Regions from separate parts of the Oceanobacillus longus genome, predicted to be linked through region 2. Evidence: riboswitches for the same ligand, from Rfam matches in the RefSeq annotation. Region 2 holds a riboswitch; each other region holds the start of a gene.
What was found. A riboswitch is a leader RNA that binds a small molecule or an ion and turns the genes downstream of it on or off. The one in region 2 is predicted to bind cobalamin.
Positions count from the first base shown of each region.

Region 1 (5,520 bases), on a different contig from region 2:
AAGCTTCGGCGACCGCTCTGGGAATTATACTTCGCTTTCCGTGGGCGGCTGGTGAGCCCTCCTCGTGCTGCGCACTCCGGGGTCTCACCGATGCCTTTCCTCCCACTGGAGTCTTCGTATATTTCCCAGAGCTGGTTTTAAGCTTACAAACAATTAACTGCATTAGTGATTGTTATAAAAATCTTATCACACAGCTTCACCAGTCCGGGTGAGCGGTGACTCCTGCGGGAAAAGCACGTGTCCGAAGACCCCGCAGAGTGGGTTTCTCGAGGAGGCTGAGGCCGTGCCCTAAGGATGCGCATCCGCCCAGAGCGATCCCGGACGGCAGCAATAGCACATATGTTAGAATACCAACCAGAAGTTAGTTCGCATTTTATCTCTACTCTGCGATGCTTATAAAGCAATTTACATTAAAAAATAGCCTTTAGAAAACAGCCTTATTTTACCAAGGTTATCAAGGAGATTATTAGAGATATTATAAGTTTATTGTTTGAAATTATTTTATTGGCGTGAAAGTTAGTAGATAACTAAAGAAAAAAAATACCAACTGCAAATCAGTTGGTATTCTTGATTGTAAATCTCTTAACAGCATAGTTACTAAATAAATGAGACATAATCGGGTACAAGAGAATAATAAACACCGCATTGCCAATAGCATGACTTGTATCAAATGGAAGACCTGCTATGTAATACGGCCAAAATTGTCCAGTTATTTGATAATTTGTCAGTGATATGACAAAACCATACAGATATCCACTGAATACCGCAAAAAGCACCGTGATAAATAGAGGTACACGTTTAAATATTTTACTCAATAAACCGCTCAAAACACCAATGATACACCATGAAATAATTTGCCATAATGTCCATATTCCCATCCCCATAAGCATGTTGGAAAGAAAGGTTGTCACAATCGCTAAGAGTATTGCTGATAGAGGGCCGAGTATAATGCCGCATATAATAATCAGTGCAGTTACTGGTTGAACATTTGGAATAAACTGGAACACATATCTTCCTGCAATTGCCATAGCAGCCAATAAGGCTATGATTGTAATCTTATATGTGTTCATCGTCTATTCCCAGGATTGTAAATCAAATACAACTATATCACCAGGAGAAAGTTCGTATTCGTTAGCCCCTACAGTTGGCATCTCATCGTTAACGAAGAACATCCAAGCGGTTTGTTCCTCATCACTTGCTTCGACTCTTTCAATTGATGTAATAAATGCACCATCAAAGTCTGTTTCAATGTAGAAATTTTCTTCCATAACATCCATCAGTATATCGCCTTCTTCAATCGGGATCTCCTGCTCATTTACGAATTCCTCCCCTTCATTTATAGAAATTGTAACTCGAACAGAATCTTCAGCCACCTCTTCGGAATCAGAAGTTTCATTTGTACTTACTGAAGTATTTTGTTCGGTGTTATCTTCAGATGAACATCCAATCAATAAACCTACTGTCATCAAGATTACTGCTACTTGCAAAATCCATTTTTTCATTGTTTCCCCATCCTTTTTGCATTAATGTTACTGGAAATTAATCTGTATTCTATAAAAGTATAAAAAAAGTCCGCCTTTAGTAGTTCAGGCGGATTAAAGACAAACAAATAATAGCTGCTAGCATGCATGCATATGTATTTGTAAGTCTCAATCGCTTATACCCTCGAAGCATTGAAACAAATTGTCAATTGGCAGGTCTACTGACTTATGATTCAAACCTACTTTAAGCCCTTCCCATATGGATTACCATACAGTGGATCGCTTATTTCGTAATCATTTACAGTTGCGAGGACAGTTCCAGACTTCCACTGGATTCCCTTTTAATAAAACACCAATTACAATATTCAATTATACGATACAATTCCAATACAAAGTTATCATAGCATAAGAAAATTAAATAGAAAAGCTTTAAAACTTTAACTATTTTCATGATTCTGTGGTAATTTGAAACTGAAAGTAGTCCCTTGATTTAGTTTACTTTTTACTTGAATAGTCCCTTTATGTGCATCAATTATATTCTTAGCAATGGCAAGTCCAAGTCCAGTGCCTTTTTTCTCTTTACTCCGTACTCTGGATTTATCAGCCTTATAGAATCGCTCAAAAATAAACGGTAAATCTTCTTCAGGGATACCACTCCCGCTATCGTTCACTTCCACATAAAATTCCTTAGGTTTGTTTGTGACTGCAACACGGACAGTTCCGCCTTTCGAAGTGTGCCTAATCGCATTGTCAATTAGATTTGTAAACACTTGTTCAATTCTGTCAGGGTCAAAACTGGTATTTGAAAAGTCAGTGTTCATTGTTAGTGTAAGATCAATCTCGTTATCAGAAGCGAGACCTTTAAATTTATTTACAATTCGTTTGATATAGGATTCAATACCAAACGTTTCCACGTTTAAGTGAATTTGGCCTGATTCCATACGTGCAAGGTCAAGTAGTTCATTAACGAGTCGACCCATTCGTAACGATTCTTCATGTATAATTTTGGCCAGCTCATTTTTTTCCTCTTTTGTATCGGCAATATCATCGACAATCGCTTCACTGTAACCTTGAAGCATGGATATTGGAGTGCGTAATTCATGTGAAACATTGGCTATAAAATCTTTTCGTAATTTATCCAACCGTCTTTCTTCTGTCATATCACGAATGACAGCTACAGCACCCCTTACATAGGACTGGTCGTATAAAGGTGTCATCAGCATTACGAAATTTCTACCTTGAAGACTGATCTCTCTTAAAACTGCTTGTTCCCCATCGATTACTTCTTTTAAAGCTTCTTGTAGTTCTGTTGGAAGTTTTCGACTCTCATTCATTACAACATCATTCTCAAAATACCATCCATCAATATATTTCTGGGCAGGTGGATTTATGACCAGAATGTCTCCATTCCGATTGAGAGTAACTACTCCATCTGCCATTGAACTAACGATACTTGATAATTGTTCCTTCTCCTGACGTAAAGCATTAATATGAAACTTTAGCTGTCTTCCCATTCGATTGAACTCTACAGCAAGTTCTCCGATTTCATCATGCGTCAATACTGGAACCTTTGTATTAAATTCACCTCTTGTAAGATCGTAGGCTGCTTCTCGCATCTTAATTAATGGTGATGTTATTCTAGTGGATAGAAATACTGCAAAAAAAGCAGTAAGCATAATAGCAATACCTGCACTGAGTAAAATTAGTTTCGTCGTTTCTGCTTTGGTTTGATTAATGATATCAAGCGATTGAAATACAAAAATTGCCCCACCATTTTCGGTAGGAGATCCAACGATAATAATCTCTTTATCTTGTTCAGGAAGATTAATTTGCTTTTGAAGTTTGCTTTGATTTTCGATTACTTCATTTACTTCTTCCCTGGATTCAAGCCATTCATCACCCTCGGAAACTAAATCATTATCGCTGCTGGTAGAAAGCCAAGTATCCTCTTCACTATAAATAATTGCGATGCGGCTAGTCGGATCTTTTAGCATCTCTGTCATTTCCTCAATGAAATTTCTATCCTGCCCCCTTTCGACCAATGAAGAAATTTTTGTAGCCGTTTGCATCATTTCATTTTCTGCTTCTTGTATGTGGAAATTTTCAAAGAATTGCATTAGAAATATAGACAAAATAGATAATACAAAAGCAACCAGCAATAAAATAGTTAATGAAAGTTTACCTACTACACTTTTCCAAAACATTATGCATCATCAACTTCGAATTTATAACCAACTCCCCAAACAGTAACAATCATTTTAGCTGCCGATTTGGAAACGGTACTCAATTTTTCCCGCAGTCGTTTAACATGTGTGTCCACTGTGCGAAGATCACCAAAAAATTCATATTGCCAAACTTCCTTTAATAAGTGCTCCCTGTTAAATACTTTATCGGGAGATTTGGCAAGAAAACAAAGCAATTCATACTCTTTAGGAGTTAGACTAACTTCTTCTCCATCTGCAGTAACTCGATGCGCATCATCATCAATCGTAATATGTGGGAAGACCAAGATGTTTTTTGAAGAAGTGTCCACTTCGTTAAAAGAGGATGCAGATACTCTTCTTAATAAGGCCTTCACCCGTAATACTGCTTCCCTTGGACTGAATGGTTTTACGATATAATCATCTGCCCCAACTTCAAAACCCTGCACGCGGTTTCCTTCTTCGCCTTTTGCAGTCAGCATAATCACAGGAGTGTCTTTTACCTTCCTTAGTTCCTGACAAGTTTCTATCCCGTCCATTTCAGGCATCATAATATCCAACATAATCACACTATAATCAGTATTTAAAGCCTTTTCCAAGGCATCCTTTCCATTTTCTGCTTCTTCTACGATATAATCCTCACGTTCAAGATACATGCGAATAAGTCTACGAATTCTTTCTTCATCATCTACAACCAAAATCTTAGCATTCGAATCCATGTTAGCTCCCCCTATAATAATCTCTAAAGTAAATTATAAACCATATTGTGTTAAATGTATAAAAAACGAGGCATCATTAGGATACCCCGTTCTGTAATGAAAAGTCTAAGCATATGAATGAAGACCCGCAAGCACTAGGTTAACAACAATCAGGTTGAACATGATAATGCCGAATCCTGCTACCGCTAGCCAAGCTGATCTTTCACCGTGCCATCCCCTTGATAAGCGCAAGTGTAGGAAAGCAGCGTAAAAGAGCCAAGTAACCAGTGCCCAAACCTCTTTCGGATCCCAACCCCAGAAACGACCCCAAGCAATTTGGGCCCAGATGGAAGCAAAAATTAAACCACCTAATGTAAATATTGGGAAACCAATCGTAACCGAACGGTACATTATTTCGTCCAAAAGATCCGGTTTTATATTTTTAAGCAATGGTTGGATTTTTGCCGCAATCCGTTTACGCGTAAATAATCTTACAAGACCATATAGAATAGAACCAGAAAGAATGGACCAGATTACGGTATTAAACTTGCTTCCAGCGTCTGCTCCCTGCATCCAGGATGGTGTATCAAACCAAGGTTCCATGACTCCTTCTGTCATAAGTGTCCCATTAATTGGACCTGCAATGGCAGGTAAACGATAATCTGTTGTAACCATGCTATTTCCTTGTTGATACTCAAAAGTGGCATTGTAATTCATGATATTAAAAGCGGAAGTAATGACGATATAACCGATGAACAAGAACATTGTATAGATTACAATTTCAAGCCAAACATTTTTTTTATTTCTAGATGTTTGATCGATTTGTCTGATTAAATACATAATCCCTGCCGCAAAACTGATGAAAAGGATCCCTTGGCCCAAGGCTACGGTTGTTACATGAATATACAACCAGTGACTTTGCAATGAAGGTACCAATGGTGAAATTTCGGTTGGGAACATACTTCCATAAGCGATGATAATCATTGCAATAGGAAGTGCAAATAGACCAAGAAAAGTTAACTTGTAATAGAAATAAAGAATTATGAATCCAAGGACCATACACATTCCGAGGAATGTCACAAATTCGAACATATTACTTACTGGTGCATGTCCGCTAGCAATCCATCTTGTAATAAGGTA
Region 1 is NZ_JBHSAO010000001.1:704,448-709,967, reverse strand. Features, by position in the region: gene ACFOUV_RS03655 (ECF transporter S component) at 555-1,070, opposite strand; gene ACFOUV_RS03650 (DUF4430 domain-containing protein) at 1,074-1,502, opposite strand; cobalamin riboswitch at 1,676-1,853, opposite strand; gene ACFOUV_RS03645 (ATP-binding protein) at 1,919-3,685, opposite strand; gene ACFOUV_RS03640 (response regulator transcription factor) at 3,685-4,401, opposite strand; gene ccsB (c-type cytochrome biogenesis protein CcsB) at 4,507-5,520, opposite strand, start outside.
Region 1: linked by a shared signal. The riboswitch ahead of ACFOUV_RS03650 (DUF4430 domain-containing protein) and the one ahead of ACFOUV_RS13665 (acyl-CoA thioesterase) in region 2 are both predicted to bind cobalamin.

Region 2 (5,520 bases):
TTTTTTTGTCATTATCGCATGTTAAGGACCAAAGGGAAAGCAGGTCTATCTTTTACTAATTTTCGCGTAAATACAAGTGTCCCTTAGCTCACTTTCATCTGCAGACATATCGTCATTAATTAAAATTCCTTCCAAATTAAATTCTAACCTTTCTGCCACAGCGCGACTTTTTCTATTTTTGGCATCACAGCGAATTTCGATACGATTTGCTCGCAGTTTCTTAAAAGCAAAATCGGTCAAACCAGCAACAGCCTCCGTAACATAACCATTTCCCGTATAGCGGCTATCTGCCCAGTAACCTATTTCAAACTTTCTCACATTCCAATCGATTCGATGAAGGCCCGAAGAAACAATAAATTCACCCGTTTCTTTTAAGAATACATGAAACCTCAAATCTTCCCTTGATAGAAATTTGATATAAGCCTGACGAATATTAATTTCTGTTTCCTCTTCGCTTGGTACGTTCCTGGCGAATGGCATCCATGGTCTCAACTCATTAATAGATGCCTTAATTGCTTGATTTGCTGCTTTCCCATCTCCGGATTTGGGAGCCCTAATCAACAATCGCTCTGTCTCAAATTCTTGTGGAAAATCAATTAGAAACGGATTCATATGTAACAACCTCTCTTAGAAATTTCATTATTATTTATTTCTCTATTCAGATGGAGATTCCTTCTCTAAATAAAAGGGTAATCGGATCATTGTGTAGTGAATTTTATGGTATATACCAAAAAACCCATGAAAAAGACCGTCACAGGTGTATCTTAGGATTTCTCCAACAATTCCAATTTAAAATCGCCAACTGCCCCTGCTTCATACAAATTAGTAATAGAGGTGGAGTAACGGTGAATAACAGCTGGGAATTCAAGGCTTTTAGCAGGCATCTTTACCATGAAGTCATTTTTATACAGCAACGTGGTGATGTCATGATAACCCTCTGCGGTTACTTTAAAATCAAATCTTACTTTCTTTAATTCCCTTCCATCTCTTTCCACTGTTTCTTCTTGAAAGTTTATAGCATCAATCGTTACGTCGTTAATCACAACTTTTTCATTCATGTTAATCCCTCCAACCATTTAGTATAAATACTAACCGTTTTCAGTAAAATTGTTTAGTCGGACAACTCCTAGCCATTAAATCTGTTTCTGCCTATAAGCATTACGTCGTAGGCGATTCTCTTTTCTCGCCGGTGCCGATGAATATAACTCCTTCTCCAATTCACTCTCCGCGAATACCCCAGGGACCGGAACAGGTTTTCCATTTTCATTTACTGCAACCATGGTAAGAAATGATTCTGTCGTTAATTTCTTTTCATTTCTTATTAAGTCATGGGCGCTTACTTTGACATGGACTTCCATGGAGCTTGTCCCCGTAAATGTAACATAAGCCTCCAAGGACAATGAATCTCCAACTTTTGCGGAAGATAGAAAATCAACTGAATCAATGGAAGCTGTTACAACAGCACTATTAGCATGTTTCATGGCAGTTAAAGCGGCAATTTCATCAATATAGGCAAGAACTTTCCCACCAAAAATCGTATTTAAATGATTGGTATCAGGTGGCATAACTAATCGTGTTTGAATTGTTTTGGTCTCGCTAATAGCTATCTTATCCATTCTGCATCTTCTCCTTCATCAAATAAAAAAACACCTTCTTTTACGAAAGATGTCTGTGAATGACACTAATCATTATCATTGCAAAAAAATGCACAGAAATTAGATTAGTTCATGCACCCTCCTATCTCCCGTAGGATTTAAATGCTACTTTTTTTATGGCAGGTCTTCTGGCTCAGAATCAGCAAACCCATTGCCTTCCCATTATTAAAACAGGGAATTCGATGGATTCTCCTCTTTCACAGTGGCGGGACCGCGCTGGATTTTCACCAGCTTCCCCTATTCAACTTTGTATACAAAGTCACCATAAAGCGAAATATTTATTTCATTTAGTATAACATAATATATTAAATGCTCATTGTCTCGAACGCTCCCCCAATCACTTTACATATTCTATCCAAACATCCGAGTCACTACTGATTTCTATGTTTTCAGGAACTTTCAGATACAATAACTGTTCACTTATTTCAACATCGTCCCACCAGTCATCTTTCAGTTGGCCAGTGAACTGTTTCACAGGAAATTCTTTTGCATAAGTGGAAAACTCAAGATACATACTTTCAGGAGTTTCCACCATTAGATTTCCAGAAAAAAATTCTACATTTACAGGTTGAAGAGATTCCGTAATTTTTGTATTCATTATATATACCGGTGTTTGGTAAAAGCTTGCTTCTATACTATCTGTATTTCCTGACCTTTCTACAGCAATTTGAATACTATGATCTATGTTCCCTTGATAACCTATATGAATAGATTCCTGATTAGATGGAAATTCCCACTCCTTATCCAAATATTGCCGAATCGATTCAATTGGTATCCCATCATAGATTACCCCTTGTAACTTTGCTGTATGAATATCTTCCGGCTCCCCTTCTGAATCCTCCTGAGGAACAGGAATTAAATAGTAAACTCCAACGGAAAGCAATAAAAGTAATACGTATCCTCCCAGCAGCCAATAGCCCTTTTTGGCAAACCTTTGTCTATTCAACCATCTTAGTGAGTAAATAATAACTGTTGCAATAATCAATAAAATGATGAAAGGCATGAACATATTCATTTCCTAACCTCCAATCTATTTGAAAGCAAGATTGATCCTACAAAGCAAAGAATCGAGGTCATCATTACTTTTAATACAAAAAGTAAAAAACTAGTTTCCTGGAAATAGAATTCTGCTATTTTAAAAATATAGCCTGACTGCTCTTGTGTAACGATTAAAAAACCTATTATAGCAATTGGCAATATGACAGGAAGCATTCGATGTAACTGTGTGATGGTCCCAAGTAAATACCCAACAGAGCAAGCAAGGATTAAATAGAATACCATAGCTGCCATCCCCGAAATAACTTCTATCGGTTGATAGATAAATCCCTCTCCATGAAGGTGCTCTGTATCGATAAAGAAGTATACAATCACACGCAGCAAAAACCCGGATAATATGGTAGTAATTCCACCAATAATACTTGCTGTTAATAAAAATGCTGCATTTGACAGGTTATTGCTTAAACGATTGGAAACAAAAGTAAATCCATTTTGCAAATCCGCTTTTGTCGTCATAATAATGCTATGAATAAATGCCCAAAGAAACGTAAAAATAACGATATTAATCCCAGAATATATAGTGATATCAATACTAAAACCCGTCGAGCTATAACCACTGGATCCCGATCCGGTTAATGAAAAGAGCATCGCCAAGCATTGTAACACTATCAGTGAACTGAAAACTCCAACGTAGGCTTTCATTTTATACTGATACTGCCTTTTCACTACCGTAGCTAAACCCATCCTATTTAAAGACATCATCTATTCCCCCTTTCGATTTATTGGTCAGATACACGCATAAATCACTAGCAGAAACGGGTGAAAGAGTCATACCTAATTGTTTCGCCTTATCTAGCTGGAAGAAATCATTTTTTATGACACAATAAGTTGTGTCTACCCCTACTGTTCTTGTGTGGATTACCTCTTTATTTGCTGCCCACTGCATGACTATTTCCGTTCTTCCCGTCAAACCAATTGCATATTCTTTCAATTCATCCATGGAAAGGTGAAAATATTTTTTACCTTGATCAATTAGCAGCACATCTTCAAGTAAATCCTCAATCTCTTCTAAGTGATGACTAGAAATAATGATTGTTCTTGGATGTGCAAGATAGTCTTTCAGCAGTGCCCTGTAAAAATCCTTCCTGACTGCAGCATCCATTCCAGTAGTCGGTTCATCAAACATTGTAATTGCACAACGTGATGCCAAGCCGATAATCATGTTGAATGTGCTCTTTTTCCCTTTGGATAACTGTGTATGAAAGTAGTTTGGATGAAAGGAAAAATAATCAAAGAGACGCATTGCTAACTTTTTATCCCAGTTTTCATAAAATCTTTCTGCTTCAATTAAAATATCTTTTAATGTCAGCCTCGCGAAAAAATCCATTTGATCATCCACATAGATGACATTTGCCGAGACTATTAAATTATTAAATGGTTTTTCTTTAAATACGCTAACCTCACCAGATGTTTCATTCCAATAACCAGCAAGTATCTTTAAAAGCGTAGTCTTGCCTGCCCCATTTCTACCGATTAAGCCGGTAATCGTATTTTCCTTAATCGAAAAGGACAAATCATGTAAAGCTTTAAGTCGCCCTCGTTTTTTTGATAACCCCTCACATGCAATAACGTTCATTCCGCATCCCCCTTGCGTTCGTTCTGAATAGCCTGAAGCATTTTAATTAACTCTTCTTCCCCAACGGTTAACCTTTCTGCCTCCAATGCCACTTCCTTTAGCAAACCCTTTAGTGTCTGATTTTTCCGTTTATCCATAATGATTGCTTTTGCATCTTTGGTTACAAACTTCCCAAGTCCTCGTTTGCTATAAAGAATTTTTTCATCAGAAAGTATATTTAATCCCTTTGCAGCTGTTGCAGGATTAATCGTAAATATCTCTGCAAGCTTATATTGGGAATAAACTTTTTCATCTTCTTTAAGGTTTTCATTTAATATTTCTGTTTCGATCCATTCTGCAATTTGTATATATATTGGTTTTGACCCATTGGAATTAAGAATCAAGTCTGCAACTCCCTTCACGCGAGTTAGTGCATTACTCGTGTAATGTAGTATACTGCTATTATTTGAAAAATACAATAGGTTAATATAAAAAAAGATGTCTAAGTCAGACATCTTTTTTTATGCGTAATAAAATTGGTAATGTTATTTTCAGCGTTTCTTTAAATTTTACTTCATCGTTTCATCTATCCCGACAATCTCACTTCTTCGCTCCATCATTGCTACATCCCGCCAAACGTCATCTAATTTCCCCATACGCTCACGTATACCGATCATGCGGAATCCGGCTTTTTCATGTAATCTTATACTTGATATATTTTCAGGGAAAATTCCTGATTGCAACGTCCAAAATCCTGCCGCTTCGCTTGATTCGATTACGGTTTGAATCAACTTTGTGCCAATACCTTTCCCAACGCTATCTAAGCTGAAATATATACTTAGTTCAGCAATACCGGTAAATGCACGCCTGCTTGAAATAGGGCTTAACGCTGCCCACCCAAGTACTTTTTCACCATCTCTTACTACCAGCCTGCACTCCTGGATATGTCCCTGATTCCATTCTTCCCAGGACGGAGCCTCTGTTTCAAAGGTAGCATTCTTCGTTTCAATCCCTTGTATGAATATATTTCGCACCTGTTCCCAATCCGCATCTAACATCTTATCAATTTTGTATTCCATGTAATCACCCATTCTTTCTAAATAAAAGCACGCTATCGATTATCATAATCAATAATGCGCAATTTGAAAACCGTTTTAATCCTTTTTGGCATCCGTAATGAATTTTTTATTGACAAAACGTATGACAGACATTAATATCACTATCAATTGAACTACCGGGAGAGATTACAATGAA
Region 2 is NZ_JBHSAO010000010.1:72,937-78,456, forward strand. Features, by position in the region: gene ACFOUV_RS13655 (GNAT family N-acetyltransferase) at 46-612, opposite strand; gene ACFOUV_RS13660 (DUF3219 family protein) at 765-1,058, opposite strand; gene ACFOUV_RS13665 (acyl-CoA thioesterase) at 1,134-1,616, opposite strand; cobalamin riboswitch at 1,757-1,937, opposite strand; gene ACFOUV_RS13670 (hypothetical protein) at 1,993-2,670, opposite strand; gene ACFOUV_RS13675 (hypothetical protein) at 2,667-3,413, opposite strand; gene ACFOUV_RS13680 (ATP-binding cassette domain-containing protein) at 3,397-4,287, opposite strand; gene ACFOUV_RS13685 (GntR family transcriptional regulator) at 4,284-4,670, opposite strand; gene ACFOUV_RS13690 (GNAT family N-acetyltransferase) at 4,836-5,345, opposite strand; gene ACFOUV_RS13695 (YaiI/YqxD family protein) at 5,516-5,520, shown strand, end outside.

Region 3 (5,520 bases), on a different contig from region 2:
GGTTGACTTGTTTGGATTTAATGGTTCCAATGTTTTCGCCTTTTCAAGCAAAGCTCTTGGCATGGCACAACACTCCTTCTACCCATAATTTAACTTTTTGTTCCTGACTTCCCCTTGGCGACTGCTCAATTTTCAAACCGCTCCACTTACTTTCATAAAATTTCCACAACTTATCCACAGCTCTGCAAAACAACTCGTCTCCACCGAATTGAGTGTCCCCAGTCCCAAATATCGCAATATTGTTTGGTTTATACCCAATTTCAAGGACAAAATCCTTTATTTCAACTGGTGTTTTTCCCATTTCCCATGTAAATGTGCCGATAAAAATATAATCGTAACGTTCAGGATTTATTGGTGCATCGATTCCAATACGATGGTTATCCACAGTGATACCTTCATCTTTTAATTTCCCTTCCACGATCTCGGCGACCTCTTTGGTGTTCCCACTATAGGATATATATGCTATAAGTGCCCTCAACTTTGACACCACTCACATTCTTCGACATCGTTGGATGTTGATCGTACATAATACGTGGTCTTCAGCCCTTCCCGCCATGCCTGGAGATGAAGATCGAGTAAAACAGATGCCCGAATGGTATTTGGAACATAAAAGTTAAATGATATACTTTGGTCAATATGTTTCTGTCTGACAGCATTCTGCTTAATCGACCAGCGCTGATCGACAATATAAGCGGAACGGCGGTAAATATCGTACGTATGATGATTTAAGTCTGGTGCTGTTACCGGAATCTTAAAGTCCTTTTTCTCCTCATTGTAAAATACATTAAAAATCGGATCGATGCTTGCGGTGGAACCTGCAATCATTGCGGTCGTTGAGTTAGGAGCCACAGCCATTAAATAGCCGTTACGCATGCCATGCATGGTAACCTCTGCCCAAAGAGCGACCCATGCTTCACTTCGATAACCCTTTTCCGTAAAATAAGCACCCGTACTCCACTTACTACCTTCAAATGCTGGATAACTCCCTTTTTCCTTACTCAGTTCCATACTATTTTTTATCGTTAGAAAGGCAACCTTTTCATACAGTTCATCAGCATAACTAACTGCTTCTTCTGTTTCCCATTTTATATTTTCAAGGGCAAGAAGATGGTGCCAACCGAATGTACCAAGTCCGATTGCACGGTATTTTTTATTCGTCAGTTCTGCTTGCTTTATCGGCAATGTGTTGATATCAATCACATTATCAAGCATGCGTACTTGAATTTTTATCAGACGATCCAGCACATTATCCGGAACTGCTTTTCCGAGATTTATCGAGCTTAAATTACAAACAACATAATCACCTGCTTGATACTTTTTAATAATGGTATTTTCGTTTTCAAGAAATTCCTCTACAAATTGAGTTGGGGACTGATTCTGGGTAATTTCAGTACATAAATTGGAACAATAAATCATTCCGTTATGTGAATTGCTGTTCTGCCTATTAACTTCATCCCGATAAAACATAAACGGAGTTCCTGACTCAAGCTGTGATTTCATAATCCGCTTCATAATATCTATGGCAGCTATCTTCTTCCTGGAGAGCGTATCCGATTGTATACAAGCTTCATACTTCCTCCGCCATTCGCCATTTCCTTTTTCCTCATCATAAAAATCCTCGAGCGAAAAGCCCATCACTTGGCGTACTTCATGAGGATCGAATAAATACCAGTCTTCCCGTTTATCGACCTTTTCCATAAAATAATCCGGTAAACTGACGCCTGTGAAAATATCATGGGCGCGCATGCGATCGTCCCCATTATTCAGCTTCAAGTCCAGAAATGATTCGATATCTTTGTGCCAAACATCTAGATAGATGGCAATTGCACCTTTTCTCGTACCAAGTTGGTCAACACTTACCGCTGTATTATTTAATTGCTTAATCCACGGAACTACGCCACTGGACATGCCTTTAAATCCTTTAATAGAGCTCCCTCTGGCACGTATTTTCCCCATATAGACACCTATGCCCCCACCGTTTTTGGAGAGCTTGGCGATATCTGTATTGCTGTCATAGATGGATTGCAGGCTGTCATCCACCGTATCAATAAAACAGCTGGATAGCTGTCCATGTGTCTTTCCTGCATTTGTGAGTGTCGGCGTTGCCACTGTCATATAAAGATTACTCAAAGCCCAATAAGCTTCCTCCACCAGCTTGGAGCGCTTTGATAAGTCTTCATCCTGCATTAAATACATCGCTATAATCATCCAGCGCTCCTGGGGAAGTTCATAAATCTGCTTGTTATGATCTGTTGCCAGATAACGCGTTGCAATTGTATAAATACCTAAGTAGTTAAATAGATAATCTCGATCTGGTTGAATTAGCCTCTCAAAAAAATCCATTTCTGTTTTCGAGTATTTGGAATAAAGGTTTGGTGCATATATCCCTTTATCGGTTAACATTTGTATCAAATGATACAGCGATCCATAGCGTGAATCCTCGCTATAGTTTCGATTGGCCGCTGCCTTACGATAAAGCTCCTTCAAATAAATTCTTGCTGCCGCAAACGTCCAGTCTGGGTTCGACTCATCGATGTTTTCCAAGGCTATTTTTATAAGGATATCCATAGCTTTTTCTTCCGGTGTATCCTGATTGATTGTTTTCATTGCCTTATCCATCAATTGGTTTGCTTCTACGGATAGTCCTTTCGTAGATTCGTTAATCGTCTGCAAAACTTTTTCCTGTTGGTTAATGGTTCCTGTAATCATCATATCTACCTCCTAATATCTATATGTACAATGAAAAAGCCGTTCTTCCCCAATGGATGAACGGCTATAAAACGACAGAAATAGTTTGTATTTCTATCCTTTCATAATCTCTCATCCCGGAGAAGTGAAACTCAAAGTTAAAGGCAGGTCTCCTGACTTGTGCATCGTTTTACTAGAGTCCTTCCCATATTGCTGCCGTTAAACAAACAATATAGTGGTATTCTCGTTCATCCACACTTACAGTTGCGGGGACAGTCCCGGAATTTAACCGAGTTCCCTTTTAAGACATGATGTCATGTCACCTTTACTTTATATACAATATATAGTATTTTAAAATCCAAATAAGTCAATATCTAGTGTTAAGAGTAGCATAATGAAATTACTTATGCAATCTTTTTCTATCGTTCATTTCTAGATTGATAGATTTCTTAAGGTTCCGTCTAATAGAAACTGTAACATAAAAAATACACACGCACATTCAACAAACGGCGTGTGTATTTCGTTTAAAATTATTTATCATCTTTTTACCCCAAAACTACCCGATCGTCTTCAAATTGCTCCCCACGTATACGCTGGAACTCATTCAATAGATCTTTTACGGTAAGTTCCTGTTTGGCTTCTCCTTTTGCTTCAAATATAATTTGACCTTTATCCATCATAATTAATCTGTTTCCAAGGTCCAAGGCCTGTTGCATATTATGCGTCACCATTAACGTCGTTAGGCCAGATTCGCGGACTACTTTTTCAGTTAGTGATGTTATCAATTCCGCACGGGATGGATCCAATGCTGCCGTATGCTCATCAAGCAGGAGAATATTCGGTTGGGTAAATGTTGCCATTAATAACGAGAGTGCCTGTCTTTCACCACCCGACAGCAAACCGACCTTGGCGGATAGACGGTCTTCCAATCCAAGGTTCAATGTTTTTAACTGTTCCCGAAATAAATCTTTTCTTTTCTTCGTTACTCCAGATTTTAATTTTCTTTTTTTGTCACGTGAGTAAGCCATCGCCAGATTTTCTTCAATTGTCATGGATGGTGCTGTCCCTGCCATTGGGTCCTGGAAAACCCTTCCGATAAATGCAGATCTTTTGTATTCAGGCAGATGAACCACCTGTTTTCCGTCAATGATAACATCTCCAACATCAGGCTGAATGTTACCGGAAATCACGTTCATCAATGTTGATTTACCTGCACCATTACTACCGATTACCGTTACAAAGTCTCCTTGTTGCAATTCCAAATTTATACCGTTTAATGCTTTTTTCTCATCCAGCGTACCTTCGTTAAAAGTTACGGAAATATTAGCGATATTAAGCATGATTTTCCCCTCCTGACTGAGCACTAAGCTGTTGACGTTTTAGAAGTCTTCGTTTCTTTTCTTTTCTCGCGTGGAATATTCTTGGGCCAACTAATGCAATAATAACAATAATTGCCGTGATCAATTTCATATCGCCTGTCTCTAGAAAGTCTACTCGAAGTGCAAGCGTAACAATCATACGATAGATAATCGCTCCGCCGATGACTGCCAGTGTTGCTCTAGCAATTGTTTTTGTACCAAAGAGCGCTTCACCGATAATAACGGATGCAAGACCAATGACGATCATTCCGATACCCATATTTACGTCGGCAAATCCCCCGAGCTGACCGATTAACGCACCAGAAAGTGCCACAAGTCCATTCGACAATCCAACACCGACAATCGTTAGGTTATCTGTATTAGCTGAGAGACTTCGGATCATCTTTTTATTGTCCCCAATCGCTCTTAACGCCAATCCTACTTCCGTTTTCAAATAAAAGTCTGTAATCAGCTTAATGGCAATGGTAACAATGAGCATAATCAATACAATTCCCCAAGTATTCGGGAACCGATCTAATCCGAAAGCGGCAAGAAGCCCATTTAACGCATTATCTATTCCAGTCATCGTCCAAATGGAATTCAACTGTTTAAATACTGTCGTTTCATTAAGCATGGATAATGTAGGCTGACCCAAAATTCTGAGGTTAATTGAATAGAGGGCAGTCATCATCAAAATCCCTGCAAGCAGTGCATTTACTTTACCTTTTGTATGTAATAAACCAGTTATACATCCCGCAATAAATCCAGCAAGCAATGCAAACAATGTTGCAAGCACTGGAGGGACGCCATTTACAATGGATAGAGCTGCTACTGCTGCTCCTGTAACAAAGCTTCCATCAACTGTCAGATCAGGAAAATCTAATACACGGAAGGTTAAGTAAACGCCTAAAGCCATAATGGCATAAATAACTCCTGATTCCACAGCACCGAACATTGATATAAACATAATTCTTTCCTCCCGCTACGTCTAAGTAAAAGTATTTATAAAAAATATTGATTAGTTCAGATAATATTAAAGGAGCCAGATAAGATAAATATCCGGCCCCAACAAGATTATTACTCTACGAATTGTGCCTGATCGTCCCATTCAGAATTCCACTCAATACCTTGTTCTTCAGCAGCTTGCTTATTCATAAATAATTGTATTTCCGGTGGATATTCAGCAGGGAAATCACTTGGTGACTTCTCACCTGTCAAGATTTCTACAGCCATTTCTCCAGTACGGTAACCAATTGTATGGTAATCAATACCGAATGTGGCAAAACCACCACCAGCTAGTGAATCAGGCTCACCTACAATTAGTGGAATATCCTGGTCATTTGCAACTCCAACTACACTATCCAAAGCAGATACTACCGTATTATCCGTAATGATGTAAAATACATCTGCCTCACCGACAAGTGTTGTTGCTGCCTGTTGTACTTCCGCAGAATTGGCTACTGTACGCTCAACG
Region 3 is NZ_JBHSAO010000003.1:80,566-86,085, reverse strand. Features, by position in the region: gene ACFOUV_RS06320 (ribonucleotide-diphosphate reductase subunit beta) at 1-63, opposite strand, end outside; gene ACFOUV_RS06315 (flavodoxin) at 44-490, opposite strand; gene ACFOUV_RS06310 (ribonucleoside-diphosphate reductase subunit alpha) at 475-2,709, opposite strand; cobalamin riboswitch at 2,835-3,030, opposite strand; gene ACFOUV_RS06305 (ABC transporter ATP-binding protein) at 3,234-4,028, opposite strand; gene ACFOUV_RS06300 (ABC transporter permease) at 4,021-5,013, opposite strand; gene ACFOUV_RS06295 (ABC transporter substrate-binding protein) at 5,124-5,520, opposite strand, start outside.
Region 3: linked by a shared signal. The riboswitch ahead of ACFOUV_RS06310 (ribonucleoside-diphosphate reductase subunit alpha) and the one ahead of ACFOUV_RS13665 (acyl-CoA thioesterase) in region 2 are both predicted to bind cobalamin.